3 regions of the Peribacillus sp. SRI_006 genome follow, and region 1 is predicted to be linked to each of the others. Evidence: a T-box and tRNA genes for the amino acid it is inferred to sense, from the RefSeq annotation. Region 1 holds a T-box; the other regions hold tRNA genes.
The links. The T-box of region 1 lies ahead of argS (arginine--tRNA ligase). A T-box ahead of a tRNA ligase gene usually reads a tRNA of that ligase, here a tRNA-Arg.

Region 2: it has a tRNA-Arg gene. The T-box ahead of argS (arginine--tRNA ligase) is inferred to sense a tRNA for this amino acid. The anticodon was not compared.
Region 3: it has a tRNA-Arg gene. The T-box ahead of argS (arginine--tRNA ligase) is inferred to sense a tRNA for this amino acid. The anticodon was not compared.

The regions. Positions count from the first base shown of each region.
Region 1 is NZ_JBYCZT010000012.1:173,252-178,635, forward strand. Features, by position in the region: gene AC2YHV_RS18705 (hypothetical protein) at 170-592, shown strand; gene argS (arginine--tRNA ligase) at 675-2,354, opposite strand; T-box leader at 2,389-2,607, opposite strand; gene AC2YHV_RS18715 (response regulator) at 2,675-3,217, opposite strand; gene desA (Delta(5) desaturase DesA) at 3,311-4,342, opposite strand; gene AC2YHV_RS18725 (DinB family protein) at 4,611-5,120, opposite strand.
Region 2 is NZ_JBYCZT010000001.1:91,849-97,232, reverse strand. Features, by position in the region: gene AC2YHV_RS00460 (GIY-YIG nuclease family protein) at 1-91, opposite strand, end outside; gene AC2YHV_RS00455 (DUF2087 domain-containing protein) at 110-865, opposite strand; gene AC2YHV_RS00450 (hypothetical protein) at 1,875-2,075, opposite strand; tRNA gene AC2YHV_RS00445 (tRNA-Arg) at 2,251-2,324, opposite strand; gene AC2YHV_RS00440 (metallophosphoesterase) at 2,499-3,011, opposite strand; gene AC2YHV_RS00435 (XTP/dITP diphosphatase) at 3,014-3,625, opposite strand; gene AC2YHV_RS00430 (Ger(x)C family spore germination protein) at 3,841-4,962, opposite strand; gene AC2YHV_RS00425 (spore germination protein) at 4,959-5,384, opposite strand, start outside.
Region 3 is NZ_JBYCZT010000006.1:236,108-241,491, reverse strand. Features, by position in the region: gene AC2YHV_RS10855 (gluconeogenesis factor YvcK family protein) at 1-209, shown strand, start outside; gene whiA (DNA-binding protein WhiA) at 277-1,230, shown strand; gene AC2YHV_RS10845 (HPr family phosphocarrier protein) at 1,251-1,508, shown strand; gene clpP (ATP-dependent Clp endopeptidase proteolytic subunit ClpP) at 1,610-2,215, opposite strand; tRNA gene AC2YHV_RS10835 (tRNA-Arg) at 2,505-2,576, shown strand; gene rpoN (RNA polymerase factor sigma-54) at 2,890-4,227, shown strand; gene AC2YHV_RS10825 (glutaredoxin family protein) at 4,237-4,485, shown strand; gene AC2YHV_RS10820 (sugar-binding transcriptional regulator) at 4,625-5,384, shown strand, end outside.

The DNA of each region.
Region 1 (5,384 bases):
ACCAATGAATGTCAATCCATTTTATTCAAATTCTTTTTCTTCCGCTGAAAATGCGTAGCTAAGCTGACAGCCCGTTGTTTTTTTTCACCGCACTCCTTCATTTCCCTATACTAAAATATATTAACTAAACTGTATAATATAAACAGTTACAGAGAGGGGAAGGCTTTTTTTGATGAAAAATAAATATTCAAAATGGTTACTTGTTGTAGTTATATGTATGGGTGTTGCTATCGGAGGTTATTTGTATTATTCCAGTATTGCAATTGGAGGCACATCTGATAATGGTATGTGGAAAGCAAATTATAAGAAAAACTCTGATGAAACAGTTGGCGGATGGATTGGACATCTTCAACAAAAGTCTGGTGGCAAGGTCAAGATAAAAGTAGTAACCTTTACTGATAATGGAAAAATAGTAGTGGAACATAAGGGATTTACAGAAGGAAAAAGTGAAGATGGCTCTGTTACAAAATTAAATCCGTTATCAACGGATTTTTATTTGGGTGATCCTCCAAAAAAAGAGCATGTGTACAAGTTGCATATTACATGGGAGAAAAAAGGACAGCCCAAGACAGATACTTTTCTTCTAAAATAAAAGAGCTTACGTTCATGCAAGGATATATCTGATAAATTATGGAGCCATTTTGAAACAAAATGGCTCCTTTTATAGACATGCATTACATTTTATTCGGCGTTGAAATTCCCAATAAACTTAGCGCATCCTTCAATACGATCGCAACGGAAAAAGCGAATGAGAGCTTCATTTGTTTCCATTCATCTTCCACTAGGATTTTCGAATGTGCATAATACTTATTGAATGCACGCGATACATGCAAGCTGAATTTCGCGATTTGTGATGGATCGGCTTGTTCAAATGATTTTTGGACAATGATCGGGTATTGCTCCAGCAGCTGGATGACTGGCCACGCATATTCGCCTAAAGCTTCATATTGGATGGCCTGCTCTTTAAAATCACCTTTTTCAAGCAAGGAGGAAATTCGCGCATATGTGTACTGTACATATGGGCCCGTTTCTCCCTCAAAATTCATCATTTGCTCTAATGAAAAATCAATATCGTTCATGCGGTTATTTTTTAAATCATTAAAGATTACCGCTCCGACACCGACCTGTCTTGCAACCAGTTCTTTCTGTTCAAGCGCTTGATTTTTTTCTTCAATATTGCGCTTCGCAGTTTCGATCGCCTCTGCCAATACATCCGCAAGCAGCACGACTTTCCCTTTACGGGTCGACATTTTCTTACCGTCTTTTAGCATCATGCCAAATGCTACGTGCTGTAAGTCTTTTGACCACTCATACCCCATTTTTTCAATGACGTTAAAGAGTTGTTTAAAGTGCAGGGATTGTTCATTTCCGACCACATAAAATGTCTTCTTTGCCTCATACTGTTTTTTACGATACATGGCTGCAGCTAAATCACGTGTGGCATAAAGTGTCGCACCATCGGTTTTCGTAATCAAACAAGGCGGCATATCTTCCAATTGCACGACATAGGCACCTTCTGAAAGGGCAAGCAGGCCTTTTTCTTTTAGTTCCCCGACAACCGCATCCATTTTATCATTGTAAAATGCTTCGCCGGCATAGGAATCAAAACGGATGCCCAATAAATCATAAATCGTCTCGAATTCTTTTAAAGACGCATCCCTGAACCATTTCCACAATGCCAGTGCTTCCTCGTCCCCGTCTTCAAGCGACTTGAAGCTTGCTCGTGCTTGGTCATTCAACGATTCATCGGTTTCTGCTCTTTCATGGAACTTCACATAGATTTTCAATAATTCCTGAATCGGCGAAGCTTCGATTGCCTCTTTGTCTCCCCACAGCTTATACGCGACAATCAACTTGCCGAATTGCGTGCCCCAATCTCCTAAATGATTGATACGCACGGCATTGTAGCCATTTTTTTCGGCAATGTTGGCCAGTGCATTTCCTATGACCGTAGAGCGTAAGTGCCCCATGGAAAAAGGCTTGGCAATATTCGGGGAGGAATAATCAATCACGACATTTCCCTGTCCAGGCTGCATCGAACCATACTGATCCTTTTCCCTTAATATCGTTTGCAGCACGTTTTCCGTCACCATCTGTTGATTGACGAAGATATTCAGATAACCTCCCACTACGTTCACTTCTTGAATCAACGTACTGTTTAGTTGTTGAGCTATTTCCGACGCAATCACCTGAGGCGATTTTTTGAATTTTTTCGCAAGAGTAAAGCATGGGAAGGCGACATCACCTAACTCCATCAATTTCGGCTTTTCCATTAATTTTTCTATTTCACTTGCTGGCATTTCATTGTTCAAAGCAGTTGAAATCAATTCTGCAATTGGTTTATTCATCGACATTTTCCCTCCTAAACAAAAAAGCCCCCGCCTCTAAATAAGAGACGAGAGCATGAATTCCCGTGGTACCACTCTAGTTGCCACAAATTGCGGCCACTTTCCATTGTTAACGAGGTGACTCCCCGATATTCCCTACTGAACGTTTCAAGAAATTTCTCCAAAGTGCGCTTCATTCATCCGACCTGCATTAGGCTCCCACCATCCCTAACTCGCTTTCCATTTCAAAATGAACTACTCTCTTCATCACAGAATTTTCAATATTATAATTTAATCCATCGTACACAATTTAAAAAAACGTGTCAACACAATTTAAGAAACAAATCCTAACCAGCCGGTAACTTCATTTTATCCTTGATCGTCGAAAAATACTTCCGTACTGTCCCAATTGTGCCGCTTTGATTGGACGGCTCAATATTGGATGGACCATCGGCTAACAGCCCTAACACTCCCATTTCCCGGCCATTATGGCTGGTAGGCCCATCAATAAGCTCTGGGGAGTATATTCGCTTGCCATCCATTATGCTGCGAATCGAGCAGACTAACTCTTCACCCGGGTTATCCTTCAATAAATAACCACTTACATCAGCCTTTAATGCGAGTTGAAAATAACCAGTCCTTCGAAATGTCGTTAAAATGACCACTTTGCATTCAAATGACCTTAATGCTTCCGCTGCCTCAAGTCCGCTCATTACAGGCATCTCCATATCCAAGATGCAAACATCAGGCCGTAATTGCTGTACAAGAGCCATCGCTTCTTCTCCGTTACTGGCTTGCCCGACAATTTCTATATCTTCTTCAAGATTGAGTAGAGAACTTATTGCCTCTAAAAGCATTTGCTGATTTTCTGCAATGACAATTCGAATCATTTTTAAGTTCTCTCCTTTATCGAGTTCCTTATATGAAACAAAGACTCCCCAAATCCGAGGATTATTAAGGGAGTCTTGAATGATACATGAACGTTACAGTTCAGATTTCACTTGAGCGGGAACACTTTTTTTCGTTAAATATTTTATGTCCTTGAAACTGACGAAATTCTTGGATTCCTCATCCCATAAACGGAAACGGAGTGAGCGCAAGCTTGTCGCAAGAGTGATCGTCGGAACGTTCTCTAAAGGCTGCGTATTATTATGCGCCATTTCCAATTTATAGTTAGGCACCCTTGGACTTAAATGATGAACATGATGGTAACCGATATTGCCAGTAAGGAACTGCATCAGTTTTGGAAGCTTATAAAAAGAACTTCCCTCCACTGCTGCCAATACATATTCCCACTCTTCATTTTCTTCAAAATAAGAGTCCTCGAATGTGTGCTGGACGTAAAACAGCCAAATGCCGATTGAACCGGAAATCATGAAAATGGAACCTTGTACCAGAAGGAACGACTGCCAGCCTACTGCCAGGCAAAGCAATGCCGCAAAAACGACGATTAATACATTCGTCAAATACGTATTATTTTTTTCCTTCTTTCTAGCACCTTTACGGTTAAATCTATTTTTAAGAAGGAAAACATAAATCGGCCCCAAACCAAACATGACCAACGGATTACGATAAAAACGATAAGCAAAACGAAGTTTAAACGGTGCAGCCAAATACTCATCTACCGTAAGGGTCCAAATATCACCTGTACCCCGCTTATCCAAATTACCGCTTGTTGCGTGATGCACAGAATGCTCATGTCCCCATTGATCAAACGGGAATAAAGTCAAAACACCCATGATCGTACCGACGATTCTATTCGCACGGCGGTCTTTGAAAAATGAATGATGCGTACAATCATGAAAAATGATGAATATTCTCGTCAAGAATCCTGCAGCAAACACAGCTGGGATTAAAGCTAACCAATAAGAAACGGAAAGACTTATATATGCTAGGTACCATAAAATGATGAACGGCCCCAAGGTATTGATGATCTGCCATATACTTTGCTTTGTCGTTGATTGTTCAAAAGGAGCAATTTGTTTTTTCAAGGATTTCGTATTTTGCAAGGTCATATTTCAATTGCACTTCCTTTTATTTGTCGTTATCCATAGTATAAAGAATCCAACCTGATTTTATTAGTACCAGGTGTCATGACTAGAAGATGACAAATGTCATGTACAAGTCATTTCCAGTGACAAACGTAAAAAAGGCCAACCAGGAAGAACCGGTTAACCTGTACACAAATATAGGATTTCTTTATCTTCAAAATAACAGGCGGCCTTACTTTAAGAACAGGACTGTCAATGCTTACAGTCCCATCAGTAAGCAAATGAAGGCCCGTTACTCTCCTTTTAAAAATAAATAAAGACCATAATCCGTCGAAGTTGAGGCATAACCCATTTGGCGCAGCATGGCCGTGATATTGCCGCGATGATAGGTTCCATGATTCACGACATGCGGTACCAGTTCGGCTGCACTTGTTTTCATTTGTCCGCCAGCTGGATTCTCAATCATTAGAGGCTTATCTAAATTTTCTTTTTGGCCAAGCAGCGATTTGTACCGCTCGGACAACTCAATAAACATGGCCTCCATTTCCTCCAATTCCTTTGACTTCATTTGTTCCTTCCGTTGTTCAGCCAGCTCCAATGCATGATTCATGCTTTTACCGGAAAAAACCTCCGCCCACCCCAGATCGGAAAGATACACATGGGCCATCACACTCGATATTGATGAAAACACACTTTGAACTTCTTGATGGTATACATCCTTTGGAAGCTCTTTTAAACGGTTGAAAATCTGATTATTTGCCCATATGTTGTAATCATAAAACTGTAATGCAAAATTTGACATATAAACCCTCCCCTTCTACTTACAAATCACTTGTCCTTCTTACGGAATAATTCGTCCCACACGATGGTTAGAAATGCCTTTCCACAATGTACCTCTATTTATATGGCTATTCTCCATAGTAAACTAGTAAAGTTAAATTTTACAAAGGGGAATAAAATCATTGTGAAAAAATTCTTTGGATGTTTTATCATGCTAAGCCTTCTTTGTATGTGTCTCTTTCCAACCAGTGGTCATTCATCAAGTAAAACCCAATCCATAGGTTTT
Region 2 (5,384 bases), on a different contig from region 1:
CTTTATTATTTACCGTATTTCTGATTTGGTATATCCCTGCTTCAACCTTTGTTTCTTTATATAATTGCTTCAATTCTTTTTTACGATCCATCTTTCTTGCCTCCAGTCATCATTTCTTCAGCCAATATTGGCTCCCATCAGGCTTTCTATCCAAGAATCCATATTCTATTAAGTATCTTCTCAAAAGAACATGATCATGATAAATCGCACCCAATATTTGATTGATTTCCTTTTCTTCGTATTTCCGCTCATTTTCAAAACGGTTCATAATTTCTTGGAGAATGATCAGCCTTTGTTTTTCCTTTGGCGGAAAAGACTTTAATGCATCCTGACTGCCTTTAGGGAAGTATTTTTTCAGTACAGTCACCTTTTCATCCTCAGTAACGTTATAACGATCATCGACCATCCTTGCTTTTTGATGAAGCGGGATAAATGCCGGCGCGTGTTCATCTTTATCTTTCAAAAGTTCCATCAGGGCTAAAAACAACTTAGCCTGACGCTCTTTCTCTTTCAACACAAAGCGATGGTTCCGAATCGTGGAAGGACTGCCAATTCCCATTTCCTCCTGAACCTCGGCATCATTTTTCCCTTGGTAAAAAAGGCGAAGGAGACGGTTTTGATGGTCGGTGAGACCTGTAAGTTTTTTATCGAGATCAATCAAGTATTCAAAAACCGAGCTGTGCGCATGTTCAATATGAATGCGCATATACCTCTTCGCTTCATAAAGAACTCCATCTTTCGGGTATACGATCCCCTTTTCAACTGCATTTCCACACAGTAAACAAACATATTGATTCTCACCTTCGATGTACCCTTGTTTAAGCTCATCCTGAGATGCGCTCCAAAACATTTCCGCGTCCTTCATTAAACAAACACTTCCCTATAAAGTTTATAATATAATAAACATAATATTGATTTGTTTGTATTATGTCAATGTTTTTTCTATTTTTTATAACTCCAGCAAATTATGGCCTTCTTAGTCAGAGGGGCATCATAACATAAAGCTGATAAGGGATTCACCTTCCACTTTACGGTTCCCATGGCACTATGCCGATTTAGTATCATGAGTAATAAGCAGAATTTTCCCAATAATATGCTTTATAAACGTGAATAAGCTTTAGAGGAGGATATCTTATCGAAAGAGGAAAATGAGTCGATCCCATCGATCCATAACACCGATTTGCACATGGCATTACAACATGTATCCGAACAATTCAAGGTCTCACGATTGAATCACTTATACAAAAACAATCGATGCAGCTGAGTGAAGCTGATGAAAAAAGTTCACCCGTCGAAGAATTGAATACGGCAATAATCAAAAACCGTGAAATCATAAAAAAAATCTCCAAACCTTAAATAGAATTTGATATCGAAAAAAAGACATCCAAGTATGGATGCCTCAGCTGCTGACAAAATTCGATGTAAGTAGATTTTACCTACAGTTCTTTTAGCTTGTACAAATTGAACGTAGCCCCAGGCACCGCTATTCCCGCAGGAGTCTCGCACACCCAACACAGTCAACTATGTTTAAAAATTCAGATAGAAATCTTTTTGCCTACAGTTTTTTATTTGAGAAAGTTGGAGTTGATTTCGGAAATTCGCTCCCTTTCCGCCGATTGTCTGCCAAGTCGCATTAAAGCAAGCACTTTTGGTGTCTCGGCTGCCAGTTATTCGGCAGTAGCGCTGTGCAAATTTCTTAAATCCAGTGAGGATTACAGTTAAGAACATAAAGACCTGAGCAAACCACACAATATTCGACCGTTCATGAATTTTTTTAACCCTCACCTCACTGTTCGGTCTCCGATTCCCATTTTGTCGGCGAAGGATGTTTTATGAAATTCCTAATAAACATCCTTCGCAGAGCTCATTAAGTATTAGCTAGGCACAAATTTAAGTATTCCTTCCAGATAAACACCTTTTTCTTTTCGTTTACATTCCCTCAACTTGATTCTTCCTTCTTTTTCCAACTCCTTGGCTAATTGGACCACTTCTGTTCCATCTTCGGTTATTTCGACTGAGAAGAAATTGCCCCGAGTGGAAGTTTGAATGAACTTGAATAATCTATCTTTATTCATTTAAACATCTCCTTATTTATTACAAGTTCGACATAAATGGTCATCCACCTGCGATAAATATAAATAAAAAATTTCATGGTTAAAAGGATGCAAATCAAAATGACCCTCGTTAGCTTAAACACCCAAAAAAGTAAAAAAGCCAAAACCTTTAGAAGGTTTTGGCTTTTTAAGTTAGTGTCCCAGGAGAGATTCGAACTCCCGACCGACGCCTTAGAAGGGCGTTGCTCTATCCAGCTGAGCTACTGAGACGTTTATGATATAAGTTGCGGTAAAACTTATGTATTACCTTAACTGTTCCCTTAGGACACTTCTTATTATAGTAGGATATCAAAAGGAAGTCAACGGTTTTTCAAAAAAAGTTTTTTTCTTTTTTTAAAGAACCAGGAAGCGGGGAAAAACGCTTCCTGTTCATTATACATGAAGTCATTCCATTTGATAAGCATTTCTTAAATCCTCAACGATTTTTCCTTCAAGGTCATAATAGATGATTTCAAGTTGGTCATTTCCAATCTCCAAAATGGCATAGGTTTTCTCTTTTCGTCCCCGCGGCTGCCGTATGCTTCCCGGGTTGATGAAGAGCTTGCCGTCAATCCACTCTGAACCTGGAGCATGGGAGTGACCAAAGCAAATAATATCCGCTCCTGTCTCCTCACTTTTATAAGATAGGTTCATCAAGGTCATATTTATGTTATAGAGGTGTCCATGCGTAACGAAGAAACGCTTGCCTGAGATATTCTCCACAATATCATCCGGATATGCCGAATCATAGTCGCAATTCCCGCCAACGGCCAAAAACTCCGCCATGTGAGGATCATTTCTTTCCAACTCTGAATCACCGCAATGGATCATGGCGGCGACCTCTTGTTTATGACGTTCGGCAATCATGCTGATTTCATGAGTTAAGCCATGACTGTCACTCATTATTAGCACTTTCATCGTCACATTCCTTCTTCCCTTTTTAGAAATAGATCAAGTTTTTCATCTAGAGCCCTCAACGCGTTGGCACGGTGGCTGATTTGGTTTTTTTCCTCTTTTGTCAATTCAGCGTTTGTTTTGCCCTGTTCCTCTACAAAAAAGATGGGATCATAACCAAATCCATTCGTTCCTGAGGGCTGTTCCGTGATCAAGCCTTCCATCGTTCCCGATACCGTAATCGTTTCCTGGTTGGGTGACGCTAGTGCCAAGGCACAATAAAATCTCGCCGTCCTAGCCTCTTTTGGCACGCCTTCCAGTTCGCGGAGGACTTTTTCCGTGTTTGCTTCATCACTCTTGGCCTCTCCAGCATAGCGGGCAGAATAAACGCCTGGACGGCCCTCCAATGCATCTACAATCAATCCGGAGTCATCAGCAATGACAAAGTGGCCTAGCTGATGGGCAATGGCCTCTGCCTTCAGGATCGCATTTTCTTCAAAGGTCGTGCCTGTTTCCTCCACATCCGGGGCATCCGGTACATCGAGAAGTGTTTTGACTTCATAACCTTTAGCGGAAAATAAGCTTTCGAACTCCTTGGCTTTCCCTTTATTTTTCGTTGCAATGATTACTGTCTTCATTTTTCATTTCACCCTTTTTCATTTTATCGGCACGGGAGCTCTTTGGGGCTGAGAAAGAATTTGCTGTCATTCGTAAATATGTAAAAGCCGCTTCTTCTCCAGTGCCAACGGACGGATTCAACTCTGCCTATCATGATCAACAACAGCCGCTGAATTTTCCAGATAAGTTAAGTCTAACACAACTCCCTCACCTGCAATAACCTGAAACTTATAAACTAACGTTTGTAATTTTCACTATGTTCAATATGGATATTAACTTTTATGTTATTTATTGAAGTCTTATCAAAGGAATTAATAATTTTATTATCCCACTTATTGACATGGTATCTGTATGCCTTTTCACTTATGTTAAAAAGGTCTGTATTGATTTTCCCCCCCGTCTCCAATGTCTTCAAAATATCTTGCTTAATTTTTATTTCTACCTTTTTTTCGATTTTTTCCATATCCAAGTTGTCTAAATTCTGTTTCAATATCCCATTTGCTTTAACTTCTAAATCATATAAGGGTTTCTTTTGTTGTTCCAATACTTTGATGTTTGTTTTGGGGTCCATGATTTCAACACTTACCTTTTGTTTATTCAGGGAAAAAAACATGACTGTCGCCTTATTTTCAACCCATTTCATACCAGTCAAATCTTGTTTACTTACAAACCCTTTATACTGTTGTTTTGATAAAACATAGCCGCCATTCAACGTTGGTATCTTTTTTTCTTTCCCCCTGTCTGTGTAATGATGCTCATTTATTACCATTGAGGGAATTAAAATGGAACCAACCGGTTGATAATATTTCGAAACCAGTTCACTGAATTTTAACGGGGAAATGAAATAGTTTTCATTAATAACGGTCTCTGGCCTTTGAATGATCGTGAATAAGTTAGGAAGATTAAAGAAACTATCACCGTTAAACACCTTTTTAATATCCTCGTTTGTAACAAACAGCCATGAATTGTATCGCAATAAGGGCTCTTTCCCTACATATTCAATGAAATCCTTCATTTTCTTATTGATTACATCCTCACTTAAAATGAAGGAGTTAACATGCCCGATATAAAGTGGCAATGCTGCATTTTGTTCCAATTCAGTAAATGCTTCTTCGATACTTTCCCCTTTACCTTTCCCAATGACAACACCGGTTTTTTCTTGTAATGCTGTGGCCCCCTCTTGTTTTGCTATATCCGCAAAATTCAATGCTTGAAAATATAAGATGAATTCACCCTCTTTATAATCGATCCCTAGAGCGGATCCATATGTTTGAGCTTGAATTTCCTTCATTCCCCAGCAGCCTGTCGTCAATAAAAGTTGACAGCCAATTACCATGACTGCAATTAGCTTTCTCATTTGTCCGACTCCTTTTGCGATTCATTATCACTGGATTGTAGAGCTTGATTCCGCTGCCTTAACATCCCATACGGAAGCTTGAATAAGACTTTTAACATGTCCGATTTATTTGGTTTGGAAAATGGATTCACAAAAGGCTGTCCGAAACTTTCCAAGGAAACCACAACAATCAAGATAAGAAATATTCCCATGAAGAATCCAAACAAGCCTAGAAATGCTGAACATGCAAATATGAATAACCTTATAAGAACGATATTCCCAGCGATATTCTGATTGATTAGGGTATAGCTTGAGAGAACTGTAACAGCAATTACTACGAGCATGGAGGGTGAAGTCAGCCCTGCCCGAATCGCTGCATCACCTATAATCAATCCACCCAATACAGAAACCGTCGGACCAACAGCTTTTGGCAGGCGAAGACC
Region 3 (5,384 bases), on a different contig from region 1:
TACCAACCGAGATTCAGCAGCGCTATCAAGCTGAATATGCAAAACCGGTCATGTATGATGTGGAAAGCTTAAAAATGATGGGTCTTGAAATCATACAAGAACGCATTTTCAGCTATGAAGGGAATGTAATACGCCATGATACAAAAAAAGTGGCGGATTTGCTTTATAATATGCTTGTAAATGAAACAAAAAGCCACATAGAACCGTAGATATAAGCGGGGACGGCTTTTTGATTGATAAAAATAGATTACCTGCGTTCGATTGGGGGTGAAATGGATGTCTTTTGCTTCAGAAACAAAAAAAGAGCTTACAACATTAGAGGGAAAGGATTGCTGCGGTAAAGCGGAATTGTGTGCGCTTATCCGGATGAACGGATCCCTTTCATTTTCTAATCGGAAGCTTGTTGTGGATATTCAAACTGAGAATGCTGCGATTGCCAGAAGGATTTATACGCTGCTTAAAAAAAGTTATGAGGTCCAGGTCGAGCTGTTGGTCCGTAAGAAGATGAAGCTTAAAAAGAACAATGTATATATTGTCAGGATGTCATCCGGAGGGCAGCGGGTTTTAACCGATTTGGAAATTTTAGGCGATGGCTTTGAAATTCTCCATGATATATCCGATACTATTGTTGGGAAGAAATGCTGTAAGCGTTCTTATCTAAGAGGTGCATTTCTTGCAGGGGGTTCGGTAAACAATCCGGAAACGTCTTCCTATCACCTTGAGATTTTCTCACTTTATAAAGAGCACAATGATGCACTTTGTGAGCTAATGAATAAGTTTGGCTTGAAGGCCAAGACACTTGAACGCAAGAAGGGGTACATCATTTATTTGAAAGAAGCCGAAAAGATTGCCGAGTTTTTAAGTATAGTTGGCGCCCATTCAGCTTTATTAAGGTTCGAGGATGTACGGATTGTCCGTGATATGCGTAATTCAGTGAATCGGCTTGTGAATTGTGAAACAGCCAATTTGAACAAAACGATCGGGGCATCATTGCGACAGGTTGAAAATATCCATTATATCGAGGATACGGTAGGACTTAGCATTTTACCGGATAAGCTTCGGGAAATTGCGGAGCTTAGGATAGCGTTTCAGGATATAACCTTAAAGGAACTTGGGGAAATGGTATCCGGGGGAACCATCAGTAAGTCCGGGATTAATCACCGATTGCGAAAGATTGATGAAATAGCTGACAGGCTCCGTGGGGGAGAGGCTATTGCTGCGAAAAAATAAAGCTAACAGGGGAGATCAAGATGGTGGAGAAACAAGTTGAGGTAAAATTGAAAACGGGTTTGCAAGCTCGGCCGGCGGCTCTTTTTGTACAAGAAGCTAACCGCTTTCATTCAGATGTTTTTCTTGAAAAAGAAGGAAAGAAAGTGAATGCAAAAAGTATAATGGGATTAATGAGCCTTGCCATCAGTTCTGGTGTGTCCGTGAAGTTAATCATTGAAGGACGCGATGAAAAAGAAGCATTAGAAGCATTGGAAGAGTTCGTTCAGCAAGAGGGTTAAAAAAGGGGATGCCTAAATGTGCATCCTTTTCTTTTATCATGGAAAAAAAGGCTCCGGAAGTCGCTTATGGCGATGTCCGGAGCCTTTCTTTTGTTGCAGGATTACTTAGAGTTTTTATCATCAAGAACGCTGCGCGTGATGACTTTGTCAATCAAGCCATATTCAAGAGCTCTTTCGGAAGTCATGAAGTTATCACGTTCCGTATCTCTTTGAAGGACTTCGATAGGTTGACCCGTACGTTCTGCCAAGATTTGGTTCAGTTTATCTTTCAAGTGAAGGATACGGCGGGCAGCAATTTCAATTTCCGTAGCTTGACCTTGAGCTCCTCCAAGTGGTTGGTGAATCATGACTTCACTGTTTGGCAATGCATAACGTTTGCCTTTTTCGCCAGCGGCCAATAGGAAAGCACCCATGGAAGCGGCCATACCGATGCATACTGTCGAAACATTAGGTTTGATATATTGCATAGTATCGTAAATGGCCATACCGGAAGTGATGCTTCCGCCAGGGCTGTTGATGTATAGAGTGATATCTTTTTCAGGATTTTCCGCTTCTAAAAATAGTAATTGAGCAACAATGGAGTTGGAAACATTATCGTCAATTGCACTTCCTAGCATAATGATCCGGTCTTTTAATAAACGGGAGTAAATATCGTAGGCACGCTCCCCACGACTTGTTTGTTCGATAACTGTAGGAATTAAATTCATGTTCATTTCCTCCTTCGATTAAGAGAATCATTTAAATTCTTTATGTATGTATGATACACTTTTTGGTCAATTTAGGTCAAACAAAACAAACCCTATTATGGATAATTTGTTCGACAATTTTCTGGCTAAGGCTCCTTCCTGATAGAATGTTTTATATATTATGCCGCACAGGGATGAATTTCCACATTACCCATAATACCCAAATGATAAAGTTTTAAACCTGATAACCCTTGCAAAGGAGGGAATTCTATCATATAATGAAGTCTGTTGAAAACATATTTTCTATTACGCCCTCGTAGTGCAACGGATAGAACGCAAGCCTCCGAAGCTTGAAATGCAGGTTCGATTCCTGCCGAGGGCATTACCAATCTTCTGCTTAATAAAGTGGGGGATTTTTTATTGGTCATTTTTAGGAGAGTTAAAATTTTTGCCGAATTTGCTCATTTTCCGTAATATTCCATCGAATCCTGTAATGTCGATCCTGTCTTGAAAATATTCGCCCACACTATTGAAAAATGGTGATTTTTCAATAAAAGTAGTTGTTAAATTTGCGTTTCTAACATATAGTATTTAAAACAAATAAACTATTCAGAAAAAAACGTAAGCGTTTTCATGGGTTTTTGTGTAGAATTTTCTCCTGATAATGTAAAATGGAGTGGGGGAGGGATGAATCGATGAGTATGAATATGAAAGCAGGACTTTTTCAACAGCAAACATTAAAGATGGCAATGACCCAGGAGCTCATGCAAGCTATTACATTGCTGCAATACTCCTCGCAGGAGCTATCGGCTTTTTTAGAAAATAAAATGGTGGAGAACCCATTACTGTCAATAGATCAGCCAACATCTTCTTTATTTCAGCCAACTTTTGACCGCAAAAAAGGTAAACGGACTCTTAAAAATACGTATGATGCCAACTATTGGATTGAACAGATCAGTGAAGATACCATATCGCTGGAACAGCATATCATGTCCCAAGTGAATCACCAGCAGTTTTCCGGTGAGCAGCAAAAGGCAATGCTTCTATTAATTCATAACCTTGATGAAAACGGTTACTTAAGGACTCAGCTGGATGATATATGCATCCCAGGCATATCTCCGGCCGTTTTGGAAGAGTGTCTCTCGATTTTACAGGAACTCGAACCGCATGGCATCGGAGCGAGGAATCTTCAAGAGTGCCTTTTGCTTCAAGTGAAAGCAGAAGGGGAGAATCTGCTGGCAGAATCGATCATAGAAAACCATTTCCTCGATTTTGCTGAAAAGCGCTGGAAAGACCTAAGTAAGAAAATCGGTGTTACACTGAAGGAGATTCAAGAGGTCTTTGATTATGTCCAGACGTTGAACCCGCGTCCGGCATCACTCTTTTTTCAGGAAAAACCTTCTTATATAGTGCCGGATGTGGTCGTGGAAGTTCGGGATGGCATGCTGCTTGTCGGGAATTATGATGGTAACACACCCAATCTTAATGTGGATAAAGGGTATTTAAACCGAATGAAGAGCCATAAAGATCAGGGAGTTCAGCGGTTTATCCAGGATAAGTGGCAGGAATACCAATGGATCTCCAGGGGAATCCAACAGAGAAAAGAAACGATATTGAAGGTTATTCAGTGCATCGTCGAAAAACAGCCGGCGTGCTTTCATCATGGCCTGAACTATTTGAAGCCGATGACGATGAAAGAAATCGCAGACGAACTTGGCATACATGAGTCCACAGTAAGCCGGGCAGTTAAGGGGAAGTACGTACAGACACCATTTGGCACGATAGAGATGCGGATATTTTTCACTACTTCTTTACAGTCGGTCGGCCTTGATGAGGATATGTCGGGCATGCAAGCGAAAAAGAGCCTCCAGGCAGCCATCAATGGGGAAAATAAACAAAAGCCGCTTTCGGATCAAGACTTGGCAGAACGGCTGAAGGAAGAGCATGGAATTATCCTGGCACGCCGAACCGTTGCCAAGTACCGGGAACAATTAGGGATCCCTTCTTCATCAAAACGAAAAAGATATGACTGAAAAGGGTGAGTGGTTTTGGAAACGAACGCGTTTGTTTTATATAGTAGGGATAAATGCCCGTTATGTGATAAAGCCAAGCAGGTACTCGAAGAAGTGAAAGTGGAGTCAGGCATAGGCTATAAGGAAATCGATATCCATACCGATGATGATTTGCTTGAGAGATTCGGGCTGATGATTCCTGTCGTTGAATGGAAAGATGAAATCGTTCAGTTCGGAAACGTTGATAAATCAGCTCTAAATAGGCTTTTGGAAAAATAATTTTTCAAATCATTTGAAGAAACATTCCGTTCCTGCTAGAATAAAATATGTAGCAGGAATATTTTTTTGTTTTAAGTGGGACAGAAAATGACTACGCGGGACGTTAAATGTCCAACTTAACTTTTTAGGAGTTTTAAATATGCGTACATTACTCGAGGTACAAAGAAAATTATTGCCCGATTTCCTTTTGGTTATGCAAAAAAGATATGATATCCTGCGTTATATCAAAATGATGCAGCCGGTTGGAAGGCGCAGTCTGTCCGTGAGCCTTAATTTGACAGAGCGGACGCTTAGAGGCGAGGTTGATTTTCTGAAAAGTCAGAACCTGGTTAACATCTTCAGCTCTGGCATGACGCTGACTGATGAAGGGATTGAAATCCTGGATAAGTTAGAAGGAATAATGCGTGAAGTAATGGGTATAGACATAATGGAAAAGCAATTGCAGGATTTGTTACAAGTGGATGAAGTCATAATTGTCTCAGGAAATTGTGATGAAACCCCATGGGTGAAAAAAGAATTGGGTAAAGCTTGTGCAAACCGTATGAAACGAGAATGGAACTCAAAGAATATCATTGCGGTTACTGGCGGATCGACAATGGCCGAAGTGGCTAATTCGTTGTCACCTGATGAAGGATCCAGGAAATTGACATTTGTCCCAGCACGCGGGGGAATTGGTGAAGCGGTGCAGAATCAGGCCAATACGATTGTCGAAAAAATGGCACAGAAGGCTCAAGCCTCCTACAGAGTGTTATATGTACCCGATCAATTAAGCGGTGAGGTTTATGCATCATTTCAGAAGGAACCTGCAATTAAAGAAGTGATTTCCCAAATCAAGTCTGCCGATATGATCATTCATGGAATCGGTGATGCCATGGCGATGGCAGAGAGAAGAAATTCTT